Regions from separate parts of the Buttiauxella sp. AC038 genome, predicted to be linked through region 1. Evidence: predicted binding sites of a transcription regulator. Region 1 holds the regulator's gene; each other region holds the start of a gene.
The links. Region 1 encodes CRP, which controls carbon source genes, mostly activating them, when cyclic AMP is high. Its sites were predicted from a motif close to ATGTGANNNNNNTCACAT; they were not measured.

Region 1 (10,015 bases):
AGATAACGCCCGCCAACCAACATCCCCGCAAAAGCCAGTACTTTGAAGCCGATCTTTATCCAGTCGGTATGCCCGCCGTCATTACCGGCCAACAACGGCACTAGCGCAATCGCCGGAATGACCGCCAAGTCCTGAAACAGCAACACAGAAAAACCAAGCTGCCCAGACTCGTTGCGATTCATACCTTTATCACGCATCAGCTGTAGCGCCATCGCCGTTGATGACATCGCCAGGCCAATCCCGCCAATTACCGCGGCTTGCCAGGAAAACTGAGTCAACATCAGCAGCCCAGCCAGGATCGTGGCACTGAGTAATACTTGTGCCGCACCGACACCAAATATCGAACGCCGAAGTTGCCAAAGTTTGGAAGGGTTCAGTTCCAGCCCGATGATAAACATCAGGAATACAACGCCCAATTCCGAGAAGTGAAGGATTTCATCTACATCGCTGATAAATCCTAATCCCCACGGCCCAATTGCAATACCTGCCAGCAAATAGCCCAGCACTGCGCCAATCCCTAAACGGGCGGCAATAGGTACGGCAACTACAGCAGCAAACAAAAACAGCACTCCGGCCAGTAATACGTCAGAACCTTCCATCAGCGGCCTCCCGGTAATGTCGGTGAAGCCAACCATTCACCATAAGCTTTCGCATGGCTGGCCAGCTCCTGGGGAGATTGCCGACGTGCCCAGTAAACAATCATCGGGTTCATCCAGTGCATACGGCACATGGCGGCAGTGAGTTCAAAGGGACGTAAAATATCGGTCAGTGGGAAGCGGTTAAAACCATCGTGCCGATAAGCGCCTTCTGGCTCTCCGGTGGTAATCACACTACGCCAATACTTTCCCGCCAGAGCGGTACCTCCGACACCACTTGCGAAGCCACGGCTCAACACGCGATCCAGCCACTCTTTTAGCAATGCGGGGCAGCTATAGGTATAAAGCGGATGTTGAAAGACGATGACATCATGCTCTTGCAGTAATGCCTGCTCGCGATAGATATCAATAAAAAAGTCAGGATAGTGCGCATAAAGATCATGCACAGTGACATTGGCAAGCTGCTGCGCCGGCTGGAGTAAGACGCGGTTTGCGACCGAGTCTTGTGACTCCGGATGGGCATATAGCAGCAAAACTTTCGGCGGCTGCGACATCATTACCCTCCAGGGCGTCGTCATAGTGATTTTTTTGGGCTACCATGCAGCCCGACGCGGTGCCGATAGCATCACGTTACCTTAATATAATGACAATTTAACATACTCTGAACATACGGCGCTTTATGATTGTTTTCTCCTCGTTACAAATTCGTCGCGGTACCCGCGTTCTGCTGGATAACGCCACCGCTACCATCAATCCGGGCCAGAAAGTGGGTCTGGTGGGTAAAAACGGCTGCGGTAAATCCACGCTGCTGGCGCTGCTGAAGAACGAGATCAGCGCCGATGGCGGAAGTATGACCTATCCTGGTAACTGGGCGTTGGCCTGGGTAAACCAGGAAACCCCTGCACTGGCGATGCCAGCCATTGAATATGTTATTGATGGCGACCGTGAATTCCGCCAGCTTGAAGCGGAACTGGCAAAAGCCAATGAGCGCAACGATGGCCATGCAATTGCACTGGTGCACGGCAAGCTCGATGCGGTTGATGCATGGACGATTCGCTCACGTGCGTCGAGCCTTCTGCACGGTTTAGGCTTCAGCAATGAACAACTTGAACGCCCGGTCAGTGATTTTTCCGGTGGCTGGCGTATGCGCCTGAACCTGGCACAAGCACTGATCTGCCGCTCAGATTTACTTCTGCTTGATGAACCAACCAACCACCTGGATTTAGACGCCGTAATCTGGCTTGAGCGCTGGCTGAAAAGTTATCAGGGCACATTGATTCTGATTTCTCACGACCGTGACTTCCTTGACCCGGTGGTGGGCAAAATTATTCATATCGAACAAGAGTCGATGTTTGAATACACCGGCAACTACTCTTCGTTTGAAGGCCAACGCGCGACGCGCCTTGCTCAGCAGCAGTCGATGTATGAAAGCCAGCAGGAGCGTGTTGCTCACTTGCAAAGCTTTATCGATCGTTTCAAAGCCAAAGCCAGCAAAGCAAAACAAGCGCAGAGCCGGGTGAAGATGCTCGAGCGCATGGAATTGATTGCGCCGGCACACGTCGACAACCCGTTCCACTTCAGTTTCCGCGAGCCAGAAAGCTTGCCGAATCCGCTATTGCGAATGGAAAAAGTCAGTGCTGGTTATGGCGAGCGAGTGATCCTTGATTCCATCAAACTGAATCTGGTGCCTGGCTCGCGCATTGGTTTGCTCGGTCGCAACGGTGCTGGTAAATCAACGCTTATCAAACTGCTGGCGGAAGAAATCAAACCGTTGCAGGGTGATATCGGCTTGGCAAAAGGCATCAAGCTAGGCTACTTCGCTCAGCATCAGTTGGAATATTTACGCGCTGACGAATCCCCACTTCAACATCTTGCACGTATCGCACCGAAAGAGTCTGAACAGCAGTTGCGTGATTATCTCGGCGGTTTCGGCTTCCGGGGCGATAAAGTCACCGAGCAAACAGCTCGCTTCTCTGGTGGTGAAAAAGCGCGTCTGGTTCTGGCATTGGTTGTGTGGCAGCGCCCCAACCTGCTGCTGCTCGATGAACCGACCAACCACCTTGATCTCGACATGCGTCAAGCGCTGACCGAAGCGTTGATTGATTTCGAAGGCGCGCTGGTTGTGGTATCGCACGACCGTCACCTGTTGCGTTCAACTACCGACGATCTCTACCTGGTTCACGATGGCAAAGTGGAAGCGTTTGATGGCGATCTGGAAGATTATCAACAGTGGCTTGTGGATCTGCAAAAGCAGGAAAACCAGCCCGACGATTCCGCGAAAGATAACGCCAACAGCGCCCAGGCACGTAAAGACCAAAAACGCCGCGAAGCCGAATTACGCACGCTAACTCAACCATTGCGTAAGCAAATCACCACGCTTGAAAAGCAGATGGAAAAGTTAAATGTGCAGCTTGCTCAAGTCGAAGAAAAGCTGGCTGACAGCGCCATTTACGACCAAAGTCGCAAAGCAGAAATGACCGAATGCCTGCAAACTCAGGTGAAAGTGAAGTCAGCTCTGGAAGAATGTGAGATGGAATGGCTTGATGCGCATGATCAGTTAGAACAGATGATGCAGGCCGAATGACTATTTGGCCTCACTAAAAGTGAGGCCAAACGACTCAATGCCAAATCAGCAGCACGCACGCAGCCGTCAGCAATCCCATAAATACGTTGAAGATTGTCCAGGCGCGGCGGCTACGAAGCAATGTGCCAATCATGCTGCCAAAGGCAATCCAGATGATGCCTGCGACAATGTTAACCAGTGCAATACCAATACTGATTAACACAACCGAGTGCAGATACTGGGAACCTGCAAGGCTGAAACTTGCTACTGCGCCTAGCGCCATCAACCATGCTTTAGGGTTGATAACCTGTAATAAACCGCCCTGCCAGAAAGGAATCGGTTCAGGTGGCGGTGCATCCGTTTCCAGTTTTTCATAGGTTGCGGAGCCGATTTTCCAGGCCAGCCATAATAGGTAAACACTCCCGGCAATCTTCAGGATAAGGTGCAAAGCTGGATATAAAAGGATTAAGCTACCGACGCCAAACGCCACCAGCAATAGAATGCATTGCATTCCCAGCATAATGCCTATCATCAATGGTATGGTGCGCAGGAATCCGTAATTCGCCCCGGATGAAGTGAGTAGCATATTGTTTGGGCCAGGTGTGATAGCAGCAACCCAGAGAAAGCCCAGCATTGAGAAAAAAAGCGTTTCCATGAAATGGGTGTTCCACACCCCGTAAAGTTAATTAGCAAACTAAATGAAACTAACAGTGTGATATGGCTACGACAAGTCCCGCAGTATTGAATTTTAATCACGAAGAAGATGAGCAATTTCGTCCGTTGAAGGGTGTGAGTAATCCACACCTGCAAACCATGCTTCCGCGTTTGATTCGCCGTCGCCTCAATTTCAAACCTCACTGGCAGCGTCTTGACATGCCAGACGGGGATTTTGTCGATCTTGCCTGGAGCGAGGACCCGCGCCAGGCAATGCATAAACCACGGTTAGTCGTTTTTCATGGACTCGAAGGTAGCCTGCACAGCCCATACGCTCACGGTTTAATCGAGGCCGCCAGCAAGCAAGGCTGGTTAGGCGTGGTAATGCATTTCCGTGGTTGCAGTGGTGTACCTAATCGCATGAAGCGTATCTACCACTCCGGTGAAACGGAAGATGGAAGTTACTTCCTTAACTGGCTCAGTACCCGTTATGGCAAAGTGCCAACGGCGGCGGTCGGTTTTTCTCTCGGCGGCAACATGCTCGCCTGCCTGATGGCAAAACAAGGTGCCGATTGTACGCTTCAGGCCGGTGTAGTGGTTTCAGCCCCTCTGATGCTTGAACATTGCAGCGCACATATCGAAAAAGGCTTCTCACGCGTTTATCAGCACTATCTTTTAAATCTGCTGAAGAAGAATGCCGCACGTAAGTTAAGAAGCTATCCGGGCACACTCCCGGTAGATATGCGTCAGCTTAAAGGAATGCGTCGTCTGCGCGAGTTTGACGATTTGATTACCTCAAAAATTCACGGCTTTGCTGACGCTATCGATTATTACCGCCAGTGCAGCGCTATGCCGCTGCTGCCACAAATCAAAACGCCGACGCTCATCATCCACGCAAAAGATGACCCGTTTATGGATCACCATGTGATCCCCGATAAAGCTATCTTACCTGCCAATATCGAGTATCAACTCACGCGATACGGTGGGCATGTTGGGTTTGTGGGTGGCACGTTACGGCGCCCTGAAATGTGGCTTGAGCAACGTATCCCGCAGTGGCTGTCTCAATTTTTGGACCAGTAATATGATGATTCCCTGGCAAGATCTGCCTCCCGAAACGCTTGATAATCTGATTGAATCCTTTGTATTACGCGAAGGCACCGATTATGGTGAACAAGAGCGTTCACTGGAGCAGAAAGTGGCCGATGTTAAGCGCCAGCTGCAAAGTGGTGAGGCTGTGCTGGTATGGTCGGAACTCCATGAAACGGTAAATATTATGGCTCGCGGGCAGTTTCGCGGCTAAGCGTTTAACTTCTATACTGCATAATAAAACCACCCTCACCCAGCTATCTCCCTGAGGGTGAGGACCAGCCCTTACTTACACACACTTGCTATCACCCATGGAGTTGTTGCCTTATGTCAGCCAAACATCCGGTTATTGCCGTAACAGGTTCCAGCGGCGCGGGAACGACAACAACCAGCCTTGCCTTCCGTAAAATCTTCCAGCAACTCAATTTACGTGCAGCGGAAGTCGAAGGTGACAGTTTCCATCGTTTCACTCGTCCTGAAATGGATATGGCTATTCGTAAAGCACGCGACCTGGGGCGCCATATCAGCTATTTCGGCCCGGAAGCCAATGACTTTGGTTTGCTTGAACAGACGTTCATTGAGTACGGCAGAACCGGGCAGGGTAAGTCACGCAAGTATCTACATACTTACGATGAAGCCGTACCCTGGAACCAAATCCCCGGAACCTTCACGCCATGGCAACCATTGCCAGAACCCACTGATGTTTTGTTTTATGAAGGTTTGCACGGCGGTGTAGTTACGCCACAGCACGATGTGGCTAAGGCCGTCGATTTGCTGGTTGGTGTAGTACCGATTGTGAACCTGGAGTGGATACAAAAGTTAGTGCGCGATACCAGCGAGCGCGGGCATTCCCGAGAAGCGGTAATGGATTCTGTGGTTCGTTCTATGGACGACTATATCAATTACATCACACCGCAATTCTCCCGCACCCATATCAACTTCCAGCGCGTTCCAACTGTTGATACGTCTAACCCATTTGCGGCTCGCGGCATCCCTTCTCTGGATGAAAGTTTTGTGGTGATTCATTTTCGCGGGCTGGATGACATCGACTTCCCGTATTTGCTTGCCATGCTGCAAGGGTCGTTTATTTCCCACATCAATACTTTGGTGGTGCCGGGCGGCAAAATGGGTCTGGCAATGGAATTAATTATGACGCCGCTCGTTAAGCGACTGGCGGAAGGGCGAAACATTAATCAGGGCGGCTAATCACCGCCCTGTTTTACACACTAAGCATCAATCACTTCATAGCTATGAGTAACGTTGACCGCTTTTTCAAGCATCAGTGCTACAGAGCAGTATTTCTCAGCAGAGAGGTCTACTGCGCGGGAAACTGCAGCATCTTTTAGCTCTTTGCCTGTCACGATGAAATGCAGATTGATGTGCGTAAACAAACGCGGAGCCTCTTCACGGCGCTCAGAGGTCAATTTCACTTCGCAGTCGGTCACGGCGTAGCGGCCTTTTTGCAAAATAGAAACTACGTCAATTGCACTGCAACCGCCAACGGACATCAGCACCATTTCCATTGGGCTTGGTGCTTTATCACCAGAATTGCCATCCATAAGGATCTGGTGCCCTGAAGCGGACTCGCCCAGGAAGGTAAACCCTTCAACCCATTTCACTCGTGCCTGCATGCTGCTTACTCCTGTAGAAAAATTACCTTTCAGAGTACGCAGATTCAGCAAATCTGGCAACGGAAGGCGACATGCGTCAAGCTGAAACGAGACAACAGGAGACACTTGCCAAAAGCTATGCTAAAACAATCCAGATGCTACATCGATACATTGACGTAATGCATGTATGCAGAGGACATCACTAATTACAGGCAGCAAGAATGACTTGCATGCCATCTCCCCAAGGTGGGGAATATTCTAATTACTTGCAACGCCAGACAGGATGTTTAGCGTCCTGTCGTTGGTAGCCAGTTATAAAACAGAGGATAACCGCGCATGGTGCTTGGCAAACCGCAAACAGACCCGACTCTCGAATGGTTCTTGTCCCATTGCCACATTCATAAGTATCCATCGAAGAGCACACTCATTCACCAAGGTGAGAAAGCAGAGACGCTGTATTACATCGTCAAGGGCTCTGTGGCTGTTCTGATTAAAGATGAAGAGGGCAAGGAAATGATCCTCTCCTATCTAAATCAGGGCGATTTCATTGGTGAGTTAGGGCTGTTCGAAGAAGGTCAGGAACGTAGTGCCTGGGTTCGTGCTAAAAGTGCCTGTGAAGTGGCTGAAATTTCTTATAAAAAATTCCGCCAGCTGATCCAGGTCAACCCAGATATTCTGATGCGCCTGTCTTCACAAATGGCTAGCCGTCTGCAAGTTACATCTGAGAAAGTGGGTAATCTGGCATTCCTGGATGTGACTGGTCGTATCGCGCAGACGCTGCTGAACCTGGCTAAACAACCTGATGCAATGACCCACCCAGACGGTATGCAGATTAAAATTACCCGTCAGGAAATCGGTCAGATCGTGGGTTGCTCTCGCGAAACTGTTGGTCGTATCTTGAAAATGCTGGAAGATCAAAATCTGATCTCCGCTCACGGTAAAACGATCGTCGTATACGGCACTCGTTAATCTCCGTCTAAAAAATGGCGTGTTGCTTCATAACACGCCTTTTTTGTCTCTACACTTCCCTCACTTGCTCTAAATAATTCATGTTGCAGGTAGGCGGTAAGCTCAGGAATCCCCAGGAGCTTACTAAAGTAAGTGACTGGTGTGACTGAGTACAACCAACAACCCTGCAACTTGAAGTATGACGAGCAAATGTGGCGACGGCTGATCTACCATCCTGAAGTTAACTACGCACTGCGGCAAACGCTGGTGCTGTGCCTTCCGGTGGCAGTAGGTTTGCTCGTCGGCGATCTCCAGTCTGGCCTGCTTTTCTCGTTAGTTCCTGCCTGTTGCAATATTGCGGGCCTTGATACTCCACATAAGCGCTTCTTCAAACGTCTGATTGTTGGCGGCAGCCTTTTTGCCATCAGCAGTCTGATCATGCAGCTTTTATTACTTTATACCTCCGTACCGTTGCCGGTGATATTGGTCGTGATGGCGCTCTTGCTTGGGGTCACGGCAGAAATCAGTTCCTTGCACGCTCGTCTGCTTCCCGCATCACTCATTGCTGCCATATTTACACTCAGCATGGCCGGAAATATGCCGATTTGGAAACCGATGGTGCTGTATGTCTCCGGTACGATTTGGTACGGCGTATTTAACTGGTTTTGGTTCTGGATGTGGCGCGAGCAGCCGCTGCGGGAATCATTGAGCCTGCTCTATCGGCAGTTGGCAGATTACTGTGAAGCAAAATACGGCATGCTGACTCAACATACCGATCCGGAAAAAGCGCTCCCTCCTCTGCTGGCTCGTCAGCAAAAAGCGGTGGATCTCATTACCCAATGCTACCAACAGCTTCATATGCTGGCGGCAAACCAGCAAAACGGCTACAAGCGTTTGCTACGTGCATTCCAGGTAGCACTGGATTTGCAAGAGCACATCTCGGTAAGCCTTCACCAACCAGCTGAAGTTCAGAAGCTCGTCGAGCAAAGCCATGCAGAAGCGGTTATTAGATGGAATGCTCAGACCATCGCGGCGCGCTTACGCGTACTGGCTGACGACATTCTTTACCATCGTTATCCACAGCGTTTTACGATGGAAAAACAGATCGACGCCCTTGAGAAAATCGCCCGTCAGAATCCAGATAACCCGGTTGGGCAATTTTGCCATTACCACTTCAGCCGTATCGCTCGCGTGCTACGCACCCAACGCCCGCTGTATGTCCGTGATTTAATGGAAGACCGGCAACGCCGTTTGCCACTGTGGGCGGCATTGAAAAGTTATTTATCGTTGAAGTCAGCGGCGCTTCGCAACGCAGCAAGATTGGGTGTGATGCTCACGATAGCCAGTCTGTTGGGTGCATTTTTACATCTGCCCAAGCCCTACTGGATTTTAATGACGGTAATGTTCGTGACGCAAAACGGCTACGGTGCCACACGAGTTCGTATTCTCCACCGTTCGGCGGGCACCATTGCAGGCCTTGCCATTGCAGGTATTGCGCTTCACTTCCACTTCCCGAAAAGCATTGCTCTGGGCGCGATGCTGGTCATTACGCTGGTGAGCTATCTGTTTATTCGCAAAAGCTACGGCTGGGCGACGATAGGCTTTACGGTGACCGCCGTTTATACCCTGCAATTGATAACATTAAGTGCCGAGCAGTATATCGTCCCTCGCCTGATAGATACGTTGCTAGGCTGCTTGATAGCCTTTGGCGGCATGGTGTGGCTGTGGCCACAATGGCAGAGTGGCTTGTTACGCCAGAACGCCCACGATGCGTTGGAAAGGGATCAAAATGCAATTCGCCTGATTCTCAGTAATGACCCCGAACCAACGCCGCTCGCTTATGAACGTATGAAGGTCAACCAGGCACATAACGCCCTGTTTAACTCCCTGAACCAGGCGATGCAGGAACCTGGGTTTAATTCGCATTATCTGGCGGATATGAAACTGTGGGTGACGCACAGTCAGTTTATTGTCGAGCATATTAACGCAATGACGACTTTGGCTCGCGAACACAATATGTTGACGCCAGATCTTGCCCAGCGCTATTTGCAGTCATGTGAAATTGCGCTGCAACGATGCCAACAGCGGCTTCAGTATGATGGGCCTGGGGAAACCAATGATGCGAATATTCTGGACCCGCTAGAAGGGCTTCCAAACGGGCCATTAAGTACGATGGAACAGCATTTGCAGAGGATACTGGGCCATCTCAGCACCATGCATACCATATCTTCGGTTGCATGGCGTCAACGGCCACATCACGGAATCTGGCTGAGCCGCCTGCGGCGCTCAGATTGATGATTATCCGTTAACGATCTTCGCAACGGCTTTGGCAAAGCGCGCCATACCGTCAGCGATATCGGCACTTTCCACAATCAACGCCGGGGCAAAACGCATCACATCTGGCCCGGCGTTCAAAACCATCACGCCTTCCTGTGCTGCCGCATACAAAAATTCACGCGCGCGCCCTTTGTATTGTGGCTTTAGCTCGGCACCAATCAATAAACCCATGCCGCGAATATCGCTGAACACGTCGAACTGCTCGTCGATTTGTTGCAAAT
Region 2 (10,015 bases), 3.0 Mb from region 1:
GCCCTGGAAAAAGGTAATAAAACGAATACCGGGACCATCCACGGTACCGCAGGATTCAAAGGAATGAATTCGGCCAATTACTGACATTGCGGTGTTCTCTCCAGTATTGGTCCATGCCTTAAAAGCAGGAACCAGGTTGAGCGCGGTCTGTGTGTAGATTGCCGCGTCGAATCAATTTTGCAGGATAACCTAAACGTAGCAGTTATCTTGCGAAATAGGTTCTGATATAAGAAAAGGCCCCACCGAGGTGGAGCCTTTATTCTACGCCTTTTCAGACAAACCGTGAATTACATGGTTTGAGTGAAGGTACGGGTAATAACGTCCTGCTGTTGTTCTTTAGTCAGGGAGTTAAAACGTACAGCGTAACCAGAAACACGAATGGTCAGCTGAGGATATTTCTCAGGGTGTTCCATCGCATCCAGCAGCATTTCACGGTTCATTACGTTCACGTTCAGGTGTTGACCACCTTCGATGGACGCTTCGTGATGGAAGTAACCATCCATCAGACCCGCGAGGTTAGTTTTACGAACTTCGTCGTCTTTACCCAGTGCGTTAGGAACGATAGAGAAGGTGTAAGAGATACCATCTTTAGCGTAAGCAAACGGCAGTTTAGCAACGGAAGTCAGAGAGGCAACAGCACCTTTCTGGTCACGACCGTGCATTGGGTTAGCACCTGGACCGAATGGAGCGCCAGCGCGACGACCGTCTGGGGTGTTACCGGTTTTCTTACCATAAACCACGTTAGAGGTGATGGTCAGAACAGACTGAGTCGGGATAGCGTTACGGTAAGTAGTCAGTTTCTGAATTTTCTTCATGAAACGTTCTACCAGGTCAACAGCGATATCATCTACGCGAGAATCGTTGTTACCGAACATTGGGTATTCGCCTTCGATTTCGAAGTCTACAGCCAGGCCGTCTTCGTCACGAACAGGTTTAACTTTCGCGTATTTGATTGCAGACAGGGAGTCAGCTGCAACAGACAGACCCGCGATACCACAAGCCATGGTGCGAACAACGTCACGGTCATGCAGAGCCATCAGAGACGCTTCGTAGCTGTATTTATCATGCATGTAGTGAATGATGTTCAGCGCAGTGACGTACTGTTTAGCCAACCAGTCCATGAAGTGATCAAGACGGTCAAGAACGTTATCGTAGTCCAGAACGTCAGCCATGATTGGCGCTTCTTTAGGACCGATCTGAATTTTCAGTTTTTCATCAACGCCGCCGTTGATTGCATACAGCATGGTTTTCGCGAGGTTAGCGCGAGCACCGAAGAACTGCATTTGCTTACCAACAATCATTGGGCTTACGCAACATGCGATTGCGTAGTCATCGTTGTTGAAGTCAGGGCGCATCAGATCATCGTTCTCGTATTGCAGAGAAGAGGTATCGATGGAAACTTTAGCTGCGAACTTCTTGAAGTTCAGTGGCAGTTTTTCAGACCACAGAATAGTGATGTTCGGCTCCGGAGACGGCCCCATGGTGTACAGGGTGTTCAGGAAACGGAAGCTAGATTTGGTAACCAGAGTACGGCCATCTACACCCATACCGGCGATAGATTCAGTCGCCCAGATTGGGTCGCCAGAGAACAGTTCATCATACTCAGGGGTACGCAGGAAGCGAACCATACGCAGTTTCATGACCAGGTGGTCAATCATTTCCTGTGCTTCAAGCTCAGTAATTTTGCCTGCTTTCAGGTCACGTTCGATGAATGCATCCAGGAAGGTGGAAACACGACCGAAGGACATTGCAGCGCCGTTCTGAGATTTAACCGCAGCCAGGTAGCCGAAGTAAGTCCACTGAATAGCTTCTTGAGCATTTTTAGCAGGACCAGAGATATCGCAGCCATATTTAGCAGCCATTTCTTTGATCTGACCCAGAGCACGGTGCTGCTCAGAGATTTCTTCACGCAGACGGATTGTTGCTTCCAGATCTTCGCCGTTTTCCAGTTTGCTCTGCAGAGAGTTGAACTGAGCGAATTTGTCTTTCATCAGGAAGTCGATACCGTACAGTGCTACGCGACGGTAGTCACCAATGATACGACCACGACCGTAAGCATCCGGCAGACCGGTGATTACGCCTGATTTACGGCAGTTCAGGATGTCTTTGGTATAAACGTCAAACACACCCTGGTTGTGAGTTTTGCGGTATTCGGTGAAGATCTTCTTAAGCATTGGGTCAAGTTCACGACCGTATACTTTGCAAGAACCTTCAACCATTTTGATGCCACCAAACGGAATAATTGCACGTTTCAGTGGAGCATCAGTTTGCAGGCCGACGATAGTTTCGAGGGACTTGTTGATGTAACCAGCATCATGGGAGGTGATGGTGGATGCGAGGTCAGTGTCGAAATCAACAGGCGCGTGAGTGCGGTTTTCCTGTTTAACGCCTTCCATAACGTTGTCCCACAGAGCGGTAGTTGCATCTGTAGCACCTGCCAGGAAGGACTCGTCACCCTCGTAAGGGGTGTAGTTTTTCTGAATAAAGTCACGCACGTTGACTTCATTCTGCCAGTCGCCTTTAGCAAAACCTTCCCAAGCGGTGGCTAACTTTTCATTAAGTTCGGACATTTAACACCTACCTTCTAATGTGGATTTCTTATTCCCTACACGACAGTTAGCACTTAGTGCTTATCGCCACCGCGCAGATAAATTACCCAGTACGTCAACCCAACCAGTAAACCACCACCGATGATGTTCCCGATAGTTACGGGGATTAAGTTATCGGTGATGAAGTTCAACACGGTCAAGTGTGTGAAATTGTCCGGAGACGACCCAACTGCGGTCCAGAATTCCGGGCTTGCAAAGTTGCGTACTACGATACCCATAGGGATCATGAACATGTTTGCGATACTGTGCTCAAAACCACTAGCAACAAACATGGCGACCGGGAGGATCATAGCAAACATCTTGTCCATCAAACTGCGACCGGAGTAGCTCATCCAGACAGCCAGACAGACCATCAGGTTAGCTAAAATACCGAGGCACACAGCTTCAATAAAGGTGTGATGCATTTTGTGGTCCGCGGTTTGAAGCACATTCAGACCCCACGCACCATTTGCTGTCATATACATGCCTGACAACCAAATCAACACCACAAACATCAAAGCGCCGCACAGGTTACCGATATAAACGTTAACCCAGTTCTTGGCTAACTGACCCCAAGTGATACGTCCACTGGCTTTAGCAACAACGATTAACACTGTAGAAGTGAAAAGGTCTGCACCGCAGATGACACACAGGATAAGTCCTAACGAGAAGCAAGTACCGCCAATCAGTTTTGCAATACCAAACGGAATTGTTGCAGTACCGGTAGTAGCAGTGATGTAAAAGACAAAGGCAATCGAGATGAACATACCCGCGGTTATCGCTAAATAAAACGTGGTTAGCGGGTGTTTTGTTGCTTTATAGACGCCAGCATCTTCGGCAACTTTCGCCATAGCAGCTGGGAGCAATAGATCAAAAGGGTTGTCAGCTTTCACACTAACTCTCTCTTATTTAATTCGGCGACGAGATACTAACAAAGCATTATAGAGTAAAATTTGATATGGATCATATCTCGCCAAGCTTATAGGCCTGAAAAAAGCAGGTGTTTAGCTGTTTTTCAGTTCAGGTTATTGATTTTTATGATAAAAATAAAGTTTAAAGTTTGTAGTGTAATTTGATATTTAACCTCGAAGCTCCTGTGTTTGATTAATTAGAATGGAGTATTTCAGTAATTTGGCAACATTATTTGTAGTTTCACTTAATAATATTTCACCAATATTTAACTATTGAGTCACAAGTGAAATTATTACGCTGCCAATAAATACACGGGGCGATAAAAATCGCCCCGTAATATAGCGTAAACATTATGGTTTACGCACCTTTGAGTTTCTTTTTGTTACTTTATTTCCAAAATGCCGCTTTTGCGCGTTGCAATTTTTCATACGCGCTTAACAGCGCCTGATGCGCAGGGAAGGCTTTTAAATCGCTATCTACAGCTTGCAGGCCATAGAATGCAGCTTCGCCACTCAGGGCAGCACTCGCCGCTTCAACAGTTTCTGCACCGTACATGCGTACGAAGGCATTCAGGTATTGCAGCGGCTGGCGGTCTTCTTCCATTGCTAAAAGCAGTAACGTTTGCAGGCAACGGTAATAGTTTGCACGTTCGGCGCTGAAAATAGATGCATTGAATTCCATCGTCCATTCAGTCCAGATAAGCGCCTGCTCGGTATCGCCGCCAGCCAGAGCCAGCATGGCTTTCAACTCGCCAATACGCAGCGTGTACCAACCGTTATCTTTACCTGTCGCCAGACCCAGTAATTCACGCACACGGGTGAAATCATCGTGGCCTTCTTCATCTAACTGAGAAATCAGGCCCAGATAATCTTGTTTCTCCCACTCGCTACCCGGCAGAGCCAGAATCGTATCGCGCAGGTGATAGCCCATATTGTTGTTGGCGAGCAGCAGGTCTTCAGCCGGGTAAATATCGGACATGCCTGGCACGATGATGCGGCAAGCATAAACATCCAGATGCTGATAATCAGCGATGTAGACTTCCTGGTCTTCTGCATCAAAAATTGCCATCAACGTGGCGAACTCTTCTTCTGTTGTGCCGGAGAAGCTCCAGTCAACAAATGGATAGTCAGCATCTTGCTTGAACATATCCCAGGAGATCAGACCGCTGGAATCAATGAAGTGAGTTTCCAGGTTTGCATGCTCAGCCACTTCTTCGTCGTCAAAGGTTGGTGGAGTAAACACATCCAGGTCTTTCAGACCGCGGCCCTGAAGCAGTTCTGTCACGGTACGTTCCAGCGCAACACCAAAATCAGGGTGAGCACCAAACGATGCAAAGCAAGTGCCGTTAGCTGGGTTGAACAACACCACACAGATAACGGGGTATTTGCCGCCTAATGAACCGTCATACGCGAAGATTGGGAAACCTTCGGCTTCAAGGGTAGCAATTGACTCAACCACGCCCGGATAACGAGCCAGCACTTCTTGTGGAATTTCTGGCAGGCTGATGCTTTCGGCAATAATACGGTTCTTGATGTGGCGCTCGAACACTTCGGAAAGTGCCTGAACGCGCGCTTCATTGGCAGTGTTACCTGCGGACATTCCATTTGATACGTACAGGTTGCCGATAATGTTCATCGGAATGTAAACGGTTTCTTGATCTGACTGGCGGGTGAATGGCAGCGCGCAAATCCCACGCTCTTCATTACCTGATTGCAGGTCGATAAGCATACCTGCAGTCACTTCGTTTTCTGGATCGTAAAACGCGCGCAGGCGATCGTCGAGAATACCTTCCGGCAGTTGCTCATCTTCTGGGATTGGGAACCACTTCTCGTTTGGATAATGCACAAATGGGCCATTAGCGATGGTTTTGCCCAACCAGAAATCAGCAAAGAAATAGTTAGTCGACAGACGTTCGAAATATTCACCTAGTGCTGAAGCTAAAGCAGCTTTTTTAGTTGCGCCTTTACCATTGGTAAAGCACAGCGCGCTGTCTTTATCACGGATATGCACTGACCAGACGTTCGGTACAGGGTTTAACCAGGAGGCTTCTTCTATATTAAAGCCAAGATCGGCGAGCTTGGTCTGGAAGCGAGCGATGGAGTCTTCCAGAGCGGCATCTTTGCCAGGAATAAAGGTTTGAGTCATGAGGTTTCACTTTTGTCGTACGCAAAGCGCGCAATGATACGGGTTTTAGCAGACTGACGCCATCGTCAGCAGCATGCAGGCGGCTCTAGCATAACAGGCTATGCTTATTGTCAGTAACCTACTGTTATGGCGGTATAAATGAAGACCTTTGATCTCCAGCGGATGGCATTAAATGACGTTCCCCTCGATTTTCTTTGGGAAGTCGCTTTACGCAGTCTCTACACCTTTATATTGGTATTTCTATTTTTGAAGATAACGGGGCGGCGCGGTGTTCGGCAGATGTCGCTATTTGAAGTATTGATCATTCTGACACTCGGCTCTGCGGCAGGCGATGTGGCGTTTTATCATGATGTCCCCATGTTGCCCGTCTTGATTGTGTTCGTCACGCTGGGGCTGCTTTATCGCCTGGTGATGTGGTTGATGAGCCACAGCGAAAAACTTGAAAACCTGCTTGAAGGCAAACCTTCGGTTCTGATTGAAGAAGGCGAGTTTGCCTGGGAAAAAATGAAGTCGCAAAACATGACTGAATTTGAGTTCTTTATGGAACTACGATTGGTGGGTGTTGAACATCTTGGGCAGGTACGGCTCGCCATACTGGAAACTAACGGTCAAATCAGCGTCTACTTTTTCCCCGATAAACTCGTCAGGCCGGGGTTACCTATTTTACCCGAACCCTGCTGCGAACGGTTTGTTAAACTCCCTGAAGATGCAGATTACGCCTGTATTCACTGCAGCGAAGTGGTGACACTTAATGCCGGGGATGAAACGCCTTGCCCACGTTGTGAACACAAGTTCTGGGTCAAAGCCTGTACCGCCACGCGAGTGACGTGACGGGCGGTTATCGGGCATTTAATTCAGCGACTAGTTGATTATGTTGTGTGATTTTGCGCACATTACCCAGCCATGCCTGATTAACCGTTGCAGCCTCTGCATCTGAGTGATAAAACCGATAGCGTGATAAAACTTATTGCTTTAAGCGTGGTGAGGGGAAATGGCTCAGGTATACAATTTTAGTTCCGGCCCGGCAATGCTGCCGGCTGAAGTGCTTCGTCGTGCGCAACTTGAACTCTGCGACTGGCAAGGCTTAGGCACCTCCGTAATGGAGATTAGCCATCGTGGTAAAGAGTTTATTGAGGTCGCTGAAGAAGCTGAAAAAGATTTTCGTGATCTCCTGCAAATCCCCTCAAACTACAAAGTTTTGTTCTGTCACGGCGGCGGTCGCGGCCAATTTGCTGGTGTACCGTTAAACCTGCTGGGCGACAAAACTACCGCTGATTATGTTGATGGCGGTTACTGGGCGAGCAGTGCTGTAAAAGAAGCGCATAAATACTGCACTCCGAATGTTATTGATGCCAAAGTTACCATCGACGGCCTGCGTGCCATCAAACCGATGAGCGAGTGGCAGGTTTCTGAAAACAGTGCCTACCTGCACTATTGCCCGAATGAAACTATTGACGGTATCGCGACTCATGAAACGCCGGATTTCGGCGATAAAGTCGTGGTAGCTGACTACTCATCCTCTATTTTGTCGCATCCAATGGATGTCAGCCGCTTTGGTGTGATTTACGCAGGCGCGCAGAAAAACATTGGTCCTGCGGGTTTGACGTTAGTTATTGTGCGTGAAGATTTGCTCGGCAAGGCGCATAAAGCGTGTCCGTCAATTCTTGACTACACCGTGCTAAACGAAAACGACTCCATGTTTAACACCCCACCTACATTTGCCTGGTATCTTTCCGGCCTGGTATTTAAGTGGCTGAAAGAGCAGGGTGGCGTCGAAGTAATGGACAAAATCAACAAAGCAAAAGCTGAGTTGTTATATGGTGTTATCGATAAAAGCGACTTCTACCGTAACGATGTTGCTTCAGCTAACCGTTCGCGCATGAACATTCCGTTCCAGTTAGCTGATAGCGCACTTGATAAAGTCTTCCTGGAAGAGTCGTTTGCCGCTGGTCTGCATGCACTGAAGGGCCACCGTGTTGTGGGTGGAATGCGCGCATCCATCTACAATGCGATGCCGCTCGAAGGCGTACAAGCGTTAACCAATTTTATGGTCGACTTCGAACGTCGCCACGGTTAATCGTTGCTCGTTGTTATTCTCCCCGCGACTTGCTTCGCGGGGTTTTATTCTGTTTGAGTTGAGAGTATTTTCCCCATGCTGGAATCCCTGACGTTACAACCCATCGCCCTTGTCGACGGCACAATTAATCTTCCTGGTTCAAAAAGTGTCTCTAACCGAGCTCTGTTGCTGGCAGCGCTGGCTAATGGCACCACCGAACTGACTAATTTGCTGGATAGCGACGATGTGCGTCATATGCTTAACGCGCTGAAAGCACTGGGTGTGAGCTATACGCTCTCTGCTGACCGCACGCGTTGCGAAGTGACTGGCATGGGTGGTCCACTGCAAGCGTCAGGCGAGCTGGAACTGTTCTTAGGAAACGCAGGTACGGCGATGCGTCCACTGGCGGCAGCACTGTGTCTGGGCAGCAATAACATCGTGCTGACGGGTGAACCGCGCATGAAAGAACGTCCAATTGGCCATCTGGTTGATGCATTACGTCAGGGTGGTGCTCAGATTGATTATCTGGAGCAGGAAAATTACCCGCCGCTGCGTTTGCGTGGCGGTTTTAGCGGCGGCCAGGTTTCGGTTGATGGTAGTGTATCCAGCCAGTTCCTGACGGCGCTGTTAATGACTGCTCCACTGGCGGCAAGCGACACCGAAATCACCATTAAAGGTGAGCTGGTATCGAAACCGTATATCGATATCACCCTACACCTGATGAAAACTTTTGGTGTTGAAGTCGAAAACCGTGATTACCGCAGCTTTGTTATTCGTGGCGGCCAGCAGTACATTTCACCGGGCGCGTATCTGGTGGAAGGCGATGCCTCTTCTGCTTCTTACTTCCTCGCGGCTGGTGCAATTAAAGGCGGTACGGTAAAAGTCACGGGTATTGGCCGTAACAGCGTACAAGGCGATATCCGCTTTGCTGATGTGCTGGAAAAAATGGGTGCAAAAATTACCTGGGGCGATGATTTCATCTCCTGTGAGCGCGGGGAACTTAACGCCATTGATATGGATATGAACCATATTCCAGATGCTGCGATGACAATCGCAACGGCGGCCTTGTTTGCCAAAGGCACTACCACGCTGCGTAATATTTATAACTGGCGTGTGAAAGAGACTGACCGCCTGAGCGCGATGGCAACAGAGTTGCGTAAAGTCGGAGCGGTGGTGGAAGAGGGCGAAGATTACATTACTGTGACGCCACCTGCTCAGCTGCAAGTTGCTGAAATCGGCACTTATAACGATCACCGTATGGCGATGTGTTTCTCGCTGGTGGCGTTGTCAGACACACCAGTAACTATCCTTGACCCGAAATGTACCGCGAAAACTTTCCCGGACTATTTTGAGCAGTTAGCGCGTATTAGCACCCTCAAGTAATGCACCACCATTTGCTCCGGTAACGTTGAGTGCCGGAGTAAATTCTCAATATCCCGCATAAGATCAACTCAGTTTTCGTACCTCCGCTTTTATTGCACCTGCTTGTACCACTGTTAATCTCACGTCCGATTTGATCAACAAATCGATGATTTGTTTCATGTATAGCTCATCAACGGAAGATAACTATGAAGACTTTCAAAAAGGTAGTATTGGCAGTGTTAATGGCGGGATCTTTGGTAGCGTGTAAGAACATGAATGGCGATAAACTGGTATCGTCCGGAATGTCGGCCTTCAAAGCCGCAACACTCAGCGATGCGGATGTTAAGTCAGTGGCAAACCAGTCCTGTAAACAAGCAGATAGTGAAAACCAACTCGCGGGTAAATCCAGCAAATATGCCAAACGCTTGAACAAAATTGCCAAGGCCCTTGGGGATCAGGTCGACGGTACACCAGTAAATTATAAAGTGTATTTGACCAGCGATATAAATGCCTGGGCGATGGCCAACGGCTGTGTACGTGTCTACAGCGGCTTAATGGACATGATGACCGATAACGAAGTTGAAGGTGTTCTTGGTCATGAAATGGGGCACGTAGCCTTGGGTCATTCAAAGGAAAAACTGCAAACAGCCTATGCCACTATGGCGGCCAAGGATGCAGTTTCTGCAACCAGCGGAGTGGCATCACAGTTATCTCAGTCACAACTTGGTGATTTAGCCGAAGCGGCGGTTAATGCGACGTTCTCGCGCAGTGAAGAGTCAGAGGCTGATGATTTCTCATATGATCTCCTAAAAAAACGCAAAATCAATACTCAAGGACTGGCAAGCAGTTTTGATAAGCTTGCAACGGTTGATGGTGGTACATCGAAGTCTATGTTTGATTCACATCCACCATCAGCTGAACGTGCGCAACATGTCCGTGACCGCATAGCAGC
Region 3 (10,015 bases), 630 kb from region 1:
TTATACCCAAAATAATTAAAGTTGCGTCAAGGCGGCAAGCAAGAAAATCCCGATGAGCTTACTCCAGTAAGTGATTATTCGGCCCATCCATGGACCTCACCCCTTCGGGGCGCTGCTGGCAGCGTTCAAATCAGCTCCCAGCAGATTTGTCGGGTGAACGAGTGAAGCTAACGCCGAGGCAACTTTAAGTATGAAGGGTATATCAAGAATAAACAGCCTGGATGTCTTCCATATAGAAGCCACGATACTGAAGATAACGCTGCACTTTAGCTCGCTCTTTCCATTCTGTGGGAAGTTGCTCGCCAAATTTTCGCTCGGCAATGTCTCGAGCCATCTCTTGCCAGTCTACTTCGCAATTTTCCATTGCGGCTTCGCTCAGATCACGCGCGATACCTTTGCCCTGCAATTCCTGGCGGATACGTTGCGGGCCATAACCTTTGCGGCTGCGGCTTGCGATAAAACGTGAGGCAAATTGAGCATCGTCCAACCAGCGGTGTTCATAACACCAGGCAATGACTTTTTCGATATCTTCAGGCGTGAATGGGTCTTCTTCAGCTCTTGGTTTTCCGGGGAATGTAGGCTGTGCCGCAAGTTTACGGCGAAGTTCTTGTTCACTGTGATCGCGCATCGCAAGGATACGAGTGGTTTTGTCTAATAAGCGAGAATAAGGACTGCGGCGGGAAGTAGATTCGGCAGGCATAGCGGATAACCTGTTTAAAAGAAAATGTAGTAAGACAGAAACAAATAAGGGCTGCCGTAGCAGCCCTTATGGGATTTAGAAGTCTTCTTTGGATTCAGCAACGTCTTTGTCGTGGTCATCAGCAACAAAGTCTGGTGTACCATCTGGATTATTCAGCAGCATATCACGCAGTTTCTTCTCGATTTCAGCAGCCATTGGCTTGTTTTCTTTAAGGAAGTTACTGGAGTTTGATTTGCCCTGGCCAATCTTCTCACCGTTGTAGCTGTACCAGGCACCTGCTTTTTCAATCAGCTTGTGCTTCACGCCTAAATCAACCAGTTCGCCGTAGAAGTTGATACCTTCACCGTACATGATCTGGAATTCGGCTTGCTTAAATGGTGCAGCAATTTTGTTTTTCACCACTTTAACGCGGGTTTCACTACCCACCACGTTATCGCCATCTTTCACCGCACCAATGCGACGAATATCCAGACGTACAGAAGCGTAGAACTTCAGTGCGTTACCGCCGGTAGTGGTTTCTGGGTTACCGAACATCACACCAATTTTCATACGAATCTGGTTGATGAAGATAAGCAGGGTGTTGGATTGCTTAAGGTTACCTGCCAGTTTACGCATTGCCTGGCTCATCATACGTGCCGCGAGGCCCATATGAGAGTCACCGATTTCGCCTTCAATTTCAGCTTTCGGCGTCAGAGCGGCAACGGAGTCAACAACCAGTACGTCTACTGCACCGGAACGTGCCAGCGCATCACAGATTTCCAACGCTTGTTCACCAGTGTCTGGCTGTGAACAAAGCAGGTTGTCGATATCTACGCCCAGTTTCTTAGCGTAAATCGGGTCCAGAGCGTGCTCAGCATCGATAAACGCACACGTTTTACCTTCACGTTGAGCGGCGGCGATAACTTGCAAAGTCAGCGTCGTTTTACCAGAAGATTCTGGCCCGTAAATTTCAACGATACGGCCCATTGGTAAGCCACCTGCACCAAGCGCAATATCCAGTGAAAGTGAACCGGTAGAGATCGTTTCCACATCCATGGTACGGTCTTCACCCAGACGCATGATGGAGCCTTTACCAAATTGCTTTTCAATTTGGCCAAGTGCTGCCGCTAACGCCTTCTGTTTGTTTTCGTCGATAGCCATTTTTACTCCTGTCATGCAGGGTGATACACGGATGCGCCACGCTGCTTACTATGCTGTTTTGTTGTGCCAATTATACTGTATGGTCATACAGTATCAAGCTTATTTTTGAGAAATTCTTCCCACAGGGTTTGCAGCGCATATTCAGTGGCCTGGCGTCGAACGGCATCACGGTCACCAGCAAAAATCTGGCAGTGGGCGATGGTGCCATCAAGTTTTGAAGCGAAGCCAAACCACACCGTCCCGACAGGTTTTTCTTCACTACCGCCATTTGGCCCGGCAATACCACTGACAGCAATCGCGTAATCCGCAGCAGCCGCATAAAGCGCGCCTTGCGCCATTTCACGCACCACGGCTTCACTCACTGCACCATGCGTTTCCAGCGTTGCGCTATCAACACCAATCATTTGGTGCTTAGCCTCATTACTGTAGGTAACAAAACCACGTTCAAACCAGGCAGAACTGCCTGAAAGATCGGTAATCACTTTTGCAATCCAGCCGCCAGTGCAGGATTCGGCAGTAGTAATAGTGGCGCCGAGCTCCCCGAGCGCTTCGCCGACCTGGCGACTGAGTTGATGCAATGTTTTGTCTGTCATGGCTTGCTCCGATTGTAGGCATATCGCTGGGTTACACGATAGCACTTAACCTATCTTTCAGAGGATTACATTAGATTTCTCGAGGCAGTTCCAGAAAAAAGAACGGCCAGCGAATACTGGCCGATTAAATCACTTCATGCTGTTAGCGATGGCATCCACATTGTGCTTGAAGGCCATCTCATAAGTGCTGGCTGGCCCGTTTGCGGCTGAAAGCGCCTCGGGGTAAAGCTCTCCACCCGGCTGCGCGCCACTTGCGGCAGCAATTTGTTTTACCAGACGGGGGTCAGTCTGGTTCTCGATGAAGTAAGTTTTAATCTGCTGATTTTTGAGTTGTTTGATAAGCCCAGCAACGTCACTGGCATTAGCTTCCGCTTCGGTCGAGAAGCCCACTGGCGCCAGGAAAGTCACACCATATTCCTGACCAAAGTAGCCAAACGCATCATGGCTGGTGAGTACTTTACGCTTTGATTTCGGAATAGCTTCAAAACGCGTTTTCGCCCAACTATCGAGCAATTTCAGGCGGGTGACATACTCGGAGCCACTGTCATTGATTGCAGCTGCATCTTCCGGGTCAGCCGCCACCAGCGCCCTGGTAATATTTTGTGCGTAGATTGCGCCATTTTCGGCGCTATTCCAGGCGTGAGGGTCGGTAATTTGTTTACCGCCATCGATCATTTTACGCATAGAAATACCTTCAGAGGCAACAATCACCTTGCCTTTATAGCCTGATGCGCTGACCAGGCGGTCCATCCACCCTTCCATTCCCAGGCCGCTCACGATAACCACATCAGCTTTGCTTAACGCCACGCTGTCTTGCGGCGACGGCTCAAAGCTGTGTGGGTCGCCATCTGGCCCCACCAAACTTTTCACCGTGACATGCTCACCACCTACTTGTTTTGCCATATCCGCCAACACGGTAAAACTGGCAACCACATTGAGGTTTTTCGCCAACGCAGCCTGGCTTGAGCACGCCAACACCAATGACACCATCATCCCAAAACGTTTCATTTAATCCCCTTGCTTGTTGTTATCAAGCCTCGACAAAGGCTACGAACCAGCCCGCTGCGCGAACCAAAAAGAATCGAGATAAAGAAGCCGACGCTTGCCGTGAGAACAATGGCAGGGCCGGCTGGCAATGCGGCGGCAAAAGACCATGCAAGCCCAATCCAGGCCGACAACAAACCACAGACAATAGCGATAAACATCGCCCCTGGTAGGGTTTTCGCCCAGCAGCGTGCCGAAACAGCGGGAAGCATCATCAGACCGACAGACATTAGGGTCCCGAGGATTTGAAACCCGGCGACTAAATTGAGGACCAATAACGCGAGAAATATACCGTGAATAAGATGAGGGGCCAGGCGGTTATTGACCTGTAAAAAGCTGCGATCGAAAGTTTCCATCACCAGTCCACGATATAAACCAGCCAGAATAAGCAGCGTCACGCTGGCTATCACGCCAACAAAGATTGTTGACTGACTATCCACCGCCAGAATGGAACCAAATAGAAGATGGAGTAGATCAACGCTGGAACCACGTAATGAAATCAACGTGACCCCCAACGCCAGCGAGCCAAGATAAAAACCGGCAAAACTGGCATCCTCTTTAAGATTGGTACGTGAACTCACAAGCCCTGAAATTAGCGCAACCAGCACGCCCGCAACAAAGCCGCCAATCCCCATCGCAACCAGCGACATACCCGCCAGTAAATACCCCACAGCAACGCCAGGCAAAATGGCGTGAGACAGTGCATCCCCCACCAGACTCATACGTCGTAAAAGTAAAAAGATCCCCAATGGGGCTGTACTTATCGATAGTGCAAGGCAGGCGACAAGTGCGCGTCGCATAAAGCCGTAAGCAATAAACGGTTCAAAGAAGAAGTGATAAATCATGCAGATAACGCCAAATTGATGCTTGATTTGCAGTAATGGGGCAGTACTTCAGCGGTATCGCCCCAATGGAAATGGTCTTGCGTGAGCAACAAAACCTGCGGGAAGTGCCTGCTAACGAGCTCGTTATCGTGCAGCACCGCCATAACTGTCTGGCCCGCCTGATGCATCTGGCAGATAAGCGTCATCAAAAAATCACTGGTTTGTGAATCAACGCCAGTAAAAGGCTCATCAAGCAATACTAATGGCGCGTTTTGTACCAGCAGGCGTGCAAACAGCATTCTTTGAAACTGGCCGCCGGAAAGCGCTTCGATGGGTTGCTTGCTTAATGTAGTAAGGCCAACACGCTCAATGGCATCGGCTACTCGCAGACGGATTTGGCGATTCAACGAGGAAAACAGACCTCGAGCGGGCCATGCTCCCATGCAAACCACATCGTAAACCGTGGTAGGAAACTGCCTTTCCATTTCTGCAAGTTGTGGCAGCCATGCAATACGTGGACGCCCCTCAGTAAAAGACAATTGCCCAGAAACGGGCGACTGTAACTTCAGGATCGTCTTGAGAAGGGTCGATTTCCCTGTGCCATTGGCACCGATGATGGCCGTCATACTGCCTTTCACAATATGGCCGGTTAATGGCGGTGTCACAGCCCTTCCCTGATAACCCAGTACTAGCTGATTTAGCGAGATCATGGCAGTGCTATCGCCCAGCGAATAGCCAGCCATAACCCAGCCAGCAGAATTAAGACCGCGCAAAATCGGACAGGCGCAGCCACTGTGAATAGTGTCCGTATAGGAAGCATTGCAGGAAAACCACTGAATTTGATTTGTTATAACATAACATAACATAAACCAAATCGAATGCGATGTAAATTCCTGATCGACGATCAGGAAAAACCTTCATAACAATCTGGGAAGCAAACCCCGCCTCAGAACAAGGCGGGGTGAAGATTACTGAACGCGAGCCAGCGCTACTGCCTGACCGAGCTGCCAGACCGCCATCGCATAATGCGTGCTGTGGTTATAACGCGTGATGGTGTAAAAGTTCGGCAAACCGTACCAGTACTGATAGCTATCGCCCATATCCAGGCGCAACAAGCTTGCTTCCTGGTGGTTGCCCAGAGAAGCAGTTGGGCTTAAACCAGACTCAGCGAGTGCGGAAACGGAATATTTAGTTTTAAAACCGTTCGCAAGCCCCGGCACCTGGCCGTTGGCAGGAACCGCAACCAAATCACCTTTCACCCAGCCATGGCCTTTGAAGTAGTTCGCTACACTGCCGATAGCATCTTCAGGGTCCCACAGGTTTACATGGCCATCACCGTTGAAATCCACCGCATATTCTTTAAAGGCCGAAGGCATAAACTGGCCGTAACCCATCGCCCCAGCGAATGAACCTTTCAAAGCCAGCGGGTCATCGCCTTCGTTACGCGCCATCAACAGGAAGGTTTCCAGTTCGCCAGAGAAGTATTGCGCACGACGAGGGTAGGCAAACGAGAGCGTAGCAAGTGCGTCGACAATCCGTGTTTTCCCCATCACACGGCCCCAACGTGTTTCAACACCAATAATGCCAACAATAATTTCTGGCGGCACGCCATAAACCTGGAAGGCGCGTTTTAGAGTGTCTTCATATTGATTCCAGAACGCGACACCATTTTGCACATTATCCGGGGTAATAAATTTGCCGCGATAGCGTAACCATGCACCGTTTGGACCTGCTGGTGGTGCAGTAGTCGGTGCCTGCTGGTCCATTAAACGCAAAACGTAATCCAGGCGTTTGGCCTGAGAAAGCACTTCGTGCAATTGCTGGCGGTCAAAACCATGCTTATTCACCATTTTATCGATGAATTTCTCAGCCTCCGGATTGTTAGCAAAATCCCCCGTCTGCATAAACACATCATGCTGCGGTTGCAACAAGAACCCCCCAGTAGGCGTGCCGGTTTGTTGAGGCTGAGTTTCTGTTTTCGGTTTGCTGCTACAAGCGGCGAGCAAAACAATAAGCGGAAGTAACGCGACGGAGTAACGCATGTGTTGGGATATCCATATAGCTAACGACGAGGTGTATTCCTTATGGTAAATCAAAATCAATAATCCGTGATCCCCCTTTCTAACTCCTTTCATTTCATCCGCGTAATTTTCAATGCAAACCCCACAATCTTTCAAATTAACAGTTTTATGTTTCATAATGAGATCTAAATAACATACCAGAAGGTTTCAAAGTGATTATTATGAACTGCCACTGAACGCAGAGTGAGCATTTATCCTTCAGGAGATAACAATGATCGACATGATTACCCATGGAGCTGAATGGTTTATTGGCCTGTTCCAAAAAGGGGGAGAAGTTTTTACCAGCATGGTGACCGGCATTCTTCCGCTGCTGATAAGCCTGCTGGTGATAATGAACGCGTTAATTAATTTCATCGGCCAACATCGCATCGAACGTATGGCCCAGCGCTGTGCCGGAAACCCGGTTTCCCGTTACCTGTTACTGCCCTGCATCGGTACGTTTGTGTTCTGCAACCCGATGACGTTAAGCCTGGGGCGCTTTATGCCCGAGAAGTACAAACCGAGCTATTACGCCGCCGCTTCATACAGTTGCCACTCAATGAATGGCCTTTTCCCTCACATCAATCCTGGCGAGTTGTTTGTGTATCTCGGGATCGCCAGTGGGCTGACCACGCTGGGTCTGCCACTCGGCCCACTCGCAGTGAGTTACCTGCTCGTCGGCCTGGTCACTAACTTCTTCCGTGGTTGGATAACCGACCTCACAACCTCGATTTTCGAGAAGAAAATGGGTATCGAACTTGAACGCCAGGTGCGACTTTAAGGAAAAATCATGACGCAAAATATTCGTATTGATAAAGGCCAGGGTGGTTGGGGCGGCCCGCTGATTCTTCCGGTCGAACCTGGAAAAAAATCGTCTATATCACCGCAGGAACTCGCCCGGCGATTATCGATAAACTGAGTGAAATGACTGGCTGGCAGGCGGTAGATGGCTTTAAAGAAGGCGAGCCGCCGGAAGCTGAAATCGGCGTGGCGGTGATCGACTGTGGCGGAACATTGCGCTGCGGGCTGTACCCGAAACGCCGCATACCCACCATCAATATTCATGCCACCGGAAAATCCGGGCCAATGGCGCAGTATATCGTTGAAGATATTTATGTTTCTGGTGTGCGAGAAGAAAACATCACTTGGGAGGCTGATGAAACGCAGCCCATCGCGAAAGCGCCGGTTCGTGACTACGACACCCGTAAAAAAATAACCGAACAAAGCGATGGTTTGCTGGCAAAAGTCGGCATGGGTATGGGCTCGGCTGTGGCGGTGCTGTTTCAGGCCGGGCGCGACACCATCGATACCGTGTTAAAAACCATCCTGCCGTTTATGGCGTTTGTCTCGGCGCTTATCGGCATCATCATGGCCTCAGGATTAGGCGACTGGATTGCTCACGGCCTGGCTCCGCTGGCCAACAACCCCATCGGGCTGATAACCCTGGCGCTCATTTGTTCGTTTCCGCTGCTCTCACCTTTCCTTGGCCCGGGGGCGGTCATCGCACAGGTGATTGGGGTATTGATTGGCGTACAAATTGGCCTCGGCCATATTCCCCCTCATCTGGCGCTGCCCGCGCTGTTTGCCATCAACGCGCAAGCAGCCTGTGACTTCATTCCGGTGGGTCTGTCTCTGGCTGAAGCCCGGCAGGATACGGTGCGTGTCGGCGTGCCATCGGTATTAGTCGGCCGCTTTTTAACGGGCGCGCCGACCGTCCTCATCGCCTGGTTAGTCTCCGGCTTTATCTATCAATAGGGTGAGTTATGCGAACTATCTATCAAACGACCATCACGTTCATCGGCCAGTCAGCTCGCGACGCGCTGGAGGACAACATGCTGATCACGTTTCGGGAAGGCGCTCCCGCCGATATTCAGGACTTCTGTTTTATTCACTGCCACGGCGCATTGAACGGCACGCTTGAACCCGGCATCAGTTTTGAACTCAATGGGCAGCATTACGATGTCACCGCTGTTGGCGATGTCGCCCAGCAGAACTTACAGGAACTGGGGCATATCACCCTGCGTTTCGACGGCGAAGCACGCGCCGAATACCCGGGAAACGTCCATGTTAACGGACCGCTACCCCAGAATATTGAAACCGGCTGCCAGTTGAAGTTTTTAGCTTAAATACATTAAAGGAGTAGAACATGAACCAAGTTGCCGTTGTCATTGGCGGAGGACAAACCCTCGGAGCATTTCTCGCCCATGGGCTTGCGAAGGAAGGTTACAAAATTGCCGTAGTGGATATCCAAAGCGAAAAAGCTGCCCGTGTCGCTCAAGAAATTAACGACCAGTACGGTACCGGTATGGCCTGGGGATTTGGTGCTGATGCCACCAGCGAACAGAGCGTAACCGCGCTGGCAAACGGGGTAGATGAGATTTTTGGCCAGGTTAATTTATTGGTGTATAGCGCCGGGATTGCCAAAGCCGCGTTTATTGGTGATTTCGCGCTGGGTGATTTTGACCGCTCGTTGCAAGTCAATCTGGTGGGCTATTTTCTGTGTGCCAAAGCGTTTTCAGCCCTGATGATTCGCGATTGTATCCATGGCCGCATCATCCAAATCAATTCAAAATCCGGGAAAGTGGGCAGTAAGCATAACTCCGGTTACAGCGCAGCAAAATTTGGCGGCGTAGGGCTGACACAATCTCTGGCGCTAGATTTAGCGGAATATGGCATTACCGTTCATGCCCTGATGCTCGGCAACCTGTTGAAATCGCCAATGTTTCAGTCATTACTGCCGCAATATGCCGAGAAACTGGGCATTGCGGCAGATGAGGTCGAGCAGTATTACATTGATAAAGTCCCGCTCAAGCGCGGGTGCGACTATCAGGATGTGCTGAATACTCTGCTGTTTTATGCCAGCGAAAAAGCATCGTACTGCACCGGTCAATCCATCAACATTACCGGCGGACAGGTGATGTTTTAACCGTTGATGTTTTAACCATTGATGTTTTAACACCACGGCTGGATAGCCGTATGGCAGCATACGCGCTATCCACCTCGTCAGAGAGAGAAAAATGACCAATGCACTTATTGCCGTCGCAGTTATCGCCTGGCTGAGTCAACTTGTTCTGGGCGGCTGGCAAATACGCCATTTCAATCGCTCGTTTGAAAAGCTATGCCAGAAAGGAGCCGTGGGTATTGGGCGCTCGGGGGCGCGCTTCAGGCCCCGCGTGGTGATTGCGCTGGCATTCGATGAACACCAAAATATCTGCGACAGTTTAATGATGAAAGGCATCACTATTTTTGCCAGGCCCTTACCTTTGTCACAAATACACGGGATGAACCGAAAGGAATTACAACCTGATGTGATCTTCCCCCATGATCGGAACTGTCAGAATGCTCTATCATTAGCGATTAAAGTGAAACATGGATAATTTCGTTTCGAACGATTATTGCTTGCGAAATTATCAAACTAAAAATTAGCGCAAGGTAATAAGAGCTTATGAAACCACGCCAGCGACAGGCCGCAATCCTGGAGTATCTGCAAAAACAAGGAAAAAGTTCCGTTGACGATCTCGCGCAATATTTTGCCACCACGGGCACCACTATCCGCAAAGATTTGGTGCTATTGGAAAATACCGGGACGGTTATCCGTACCTATGGCGGCGTAGTACTCAGCAAGGATGAACCCGATCCGCCTATCGACCACAA

Region 2: serC (3-phosphoserine/phosphohydroxythreonine transaminase) is a predicted target of CRP. The motif match lies at 6,522-6,539, and genes of this name have one in related genera.
Region 3: srlA (PTS glucitol/sorbitol transporter subunit IIC) is a predicted target of CRP. The motif match lies at 6,501-6,518, and genes of this name have one in related genera.

The regions. Positions count from the first base shown of each region.
Region 1 is NZ_CEEDCQ010000001.1:404,124-414,138, reverse strand. It holds gene kefB (glutathione-regulated potassium-efflux system protein KefB) at 1-599, opposite strand, end outside; gene kefG (glutathione-regulated potassium-efflux system ancillary protein KefG) at 599-1,150, opposite strand; gene AC0IXI_RS01900 (ABC transporter ATP-binding protein) at 1,276-3,180, shown strand; gene AC0IXI_RS01895 (LysE family translocator) at 3,215-3,814, opposite strand; gene AC0IXI_RS01890 (hydrolase) at 3,877-4,893, shown strand; gene AC0IXI_RS01885 (YheU family protein) at 4,895-5,113, shown strand; gene AC0IXI_RS01880 (phosphoribulokinase) at 5,227-6,105, shown strand; gene AC0IXI_RS01875 (OsmC family protein) at 6,126-6,530, opposite strand; gene crp (cAMP-activated global transcriptional regulator CRP) at 6,846-7,478, shown strand; gene AC0IXI_RS01865 (YccS/YhfK family putative transporter) at 7,668-9,752, shown strand; gene argD (bifunctional acetylornithine/succinyldiaminopimelate transaminase) at 9,756-10,015, opposite strand, start outside.
Region 2 is NZ_CEEDCQ010000001.1:3,410,046-3,420,060, reverse strand. It holds gene pflA (pyruvate formate lyase 1-activating protein) at 1-87, opposite strand, end outside; gene pflB (formate C-acetyltransferase) at 288-2,570, opposite strand; gene focA (formate transporter FocA) at 2,624-3,481, opposite strand; gene ycaO (30S ribosomal protein S12 methylthiotransferase accessory factor YcaO) at 3,888-5,645, opposite strand; gene AC0IXI_RS16345 (DUF421 domain-containing protein) at 5,784-6,476, shown strand; gene serC (3-phosphoserine/phosphohydroxythreonine transaminase) at 6,637-7,722, shown strand; gene aroA (3-phosphoshikimate 1-carboxyvinyltransferase) at 7,801-9,084, shown strand; gene loiP (metalloprotease LoiP) at 9,270-10,015, shown strand, end outside.
Region 3 is NZ_CEEDCQ010000001.1:1,030,212-1,040,226, reverse strand. It holds gene AC0IXI_RS04845 (regulatory protein RecX) at 203-700, opposite strand; gene recA (recombinase RecA) at 776-1,840, opposite strand; gene pncC (nicotinamide-nucleotide amidase) at 1,924-2,433, opposite strand; gene AC0IXI_RS04830 (metal ABC transporter substrate-binding protein) at 2,563-3,441, opposite strand; gene AC0IXI_RS04825 (metal ABC transporter permease) at 3,438-4,322, opposite strand; gene AC0IXI_RS04820 (metal ABC transporter ATP-binding protein) at 4,319-5,011, opposite strand; gene mltB (lytic murein transglycosylase B) at 5,270-6,343, opposite strand; gene srlA (PTS glucitol/sorbitol transporter subunit IIC) at 6,594-7,142, shown strand; partial or broken gene srlE (PTS glucitol/sorbitol transporter subunit IIB) at 7,152-8,116, shown strand; gene srlB (PTS glucitol/sorbitol transporter subunit IIA) at 8,125-8,487, shown strand; gene srlD (sorbitol-6-phosphate dehydrogenase) at 8,508-9,287, shown strand; gene gutM (transcriptional regulator GutM) at 9,379-9,738, shown strand; gene srlR (glucitol operon DNA-binding transcriptional repressor SrlR) at 9,807-10,015, shown strand, end outside.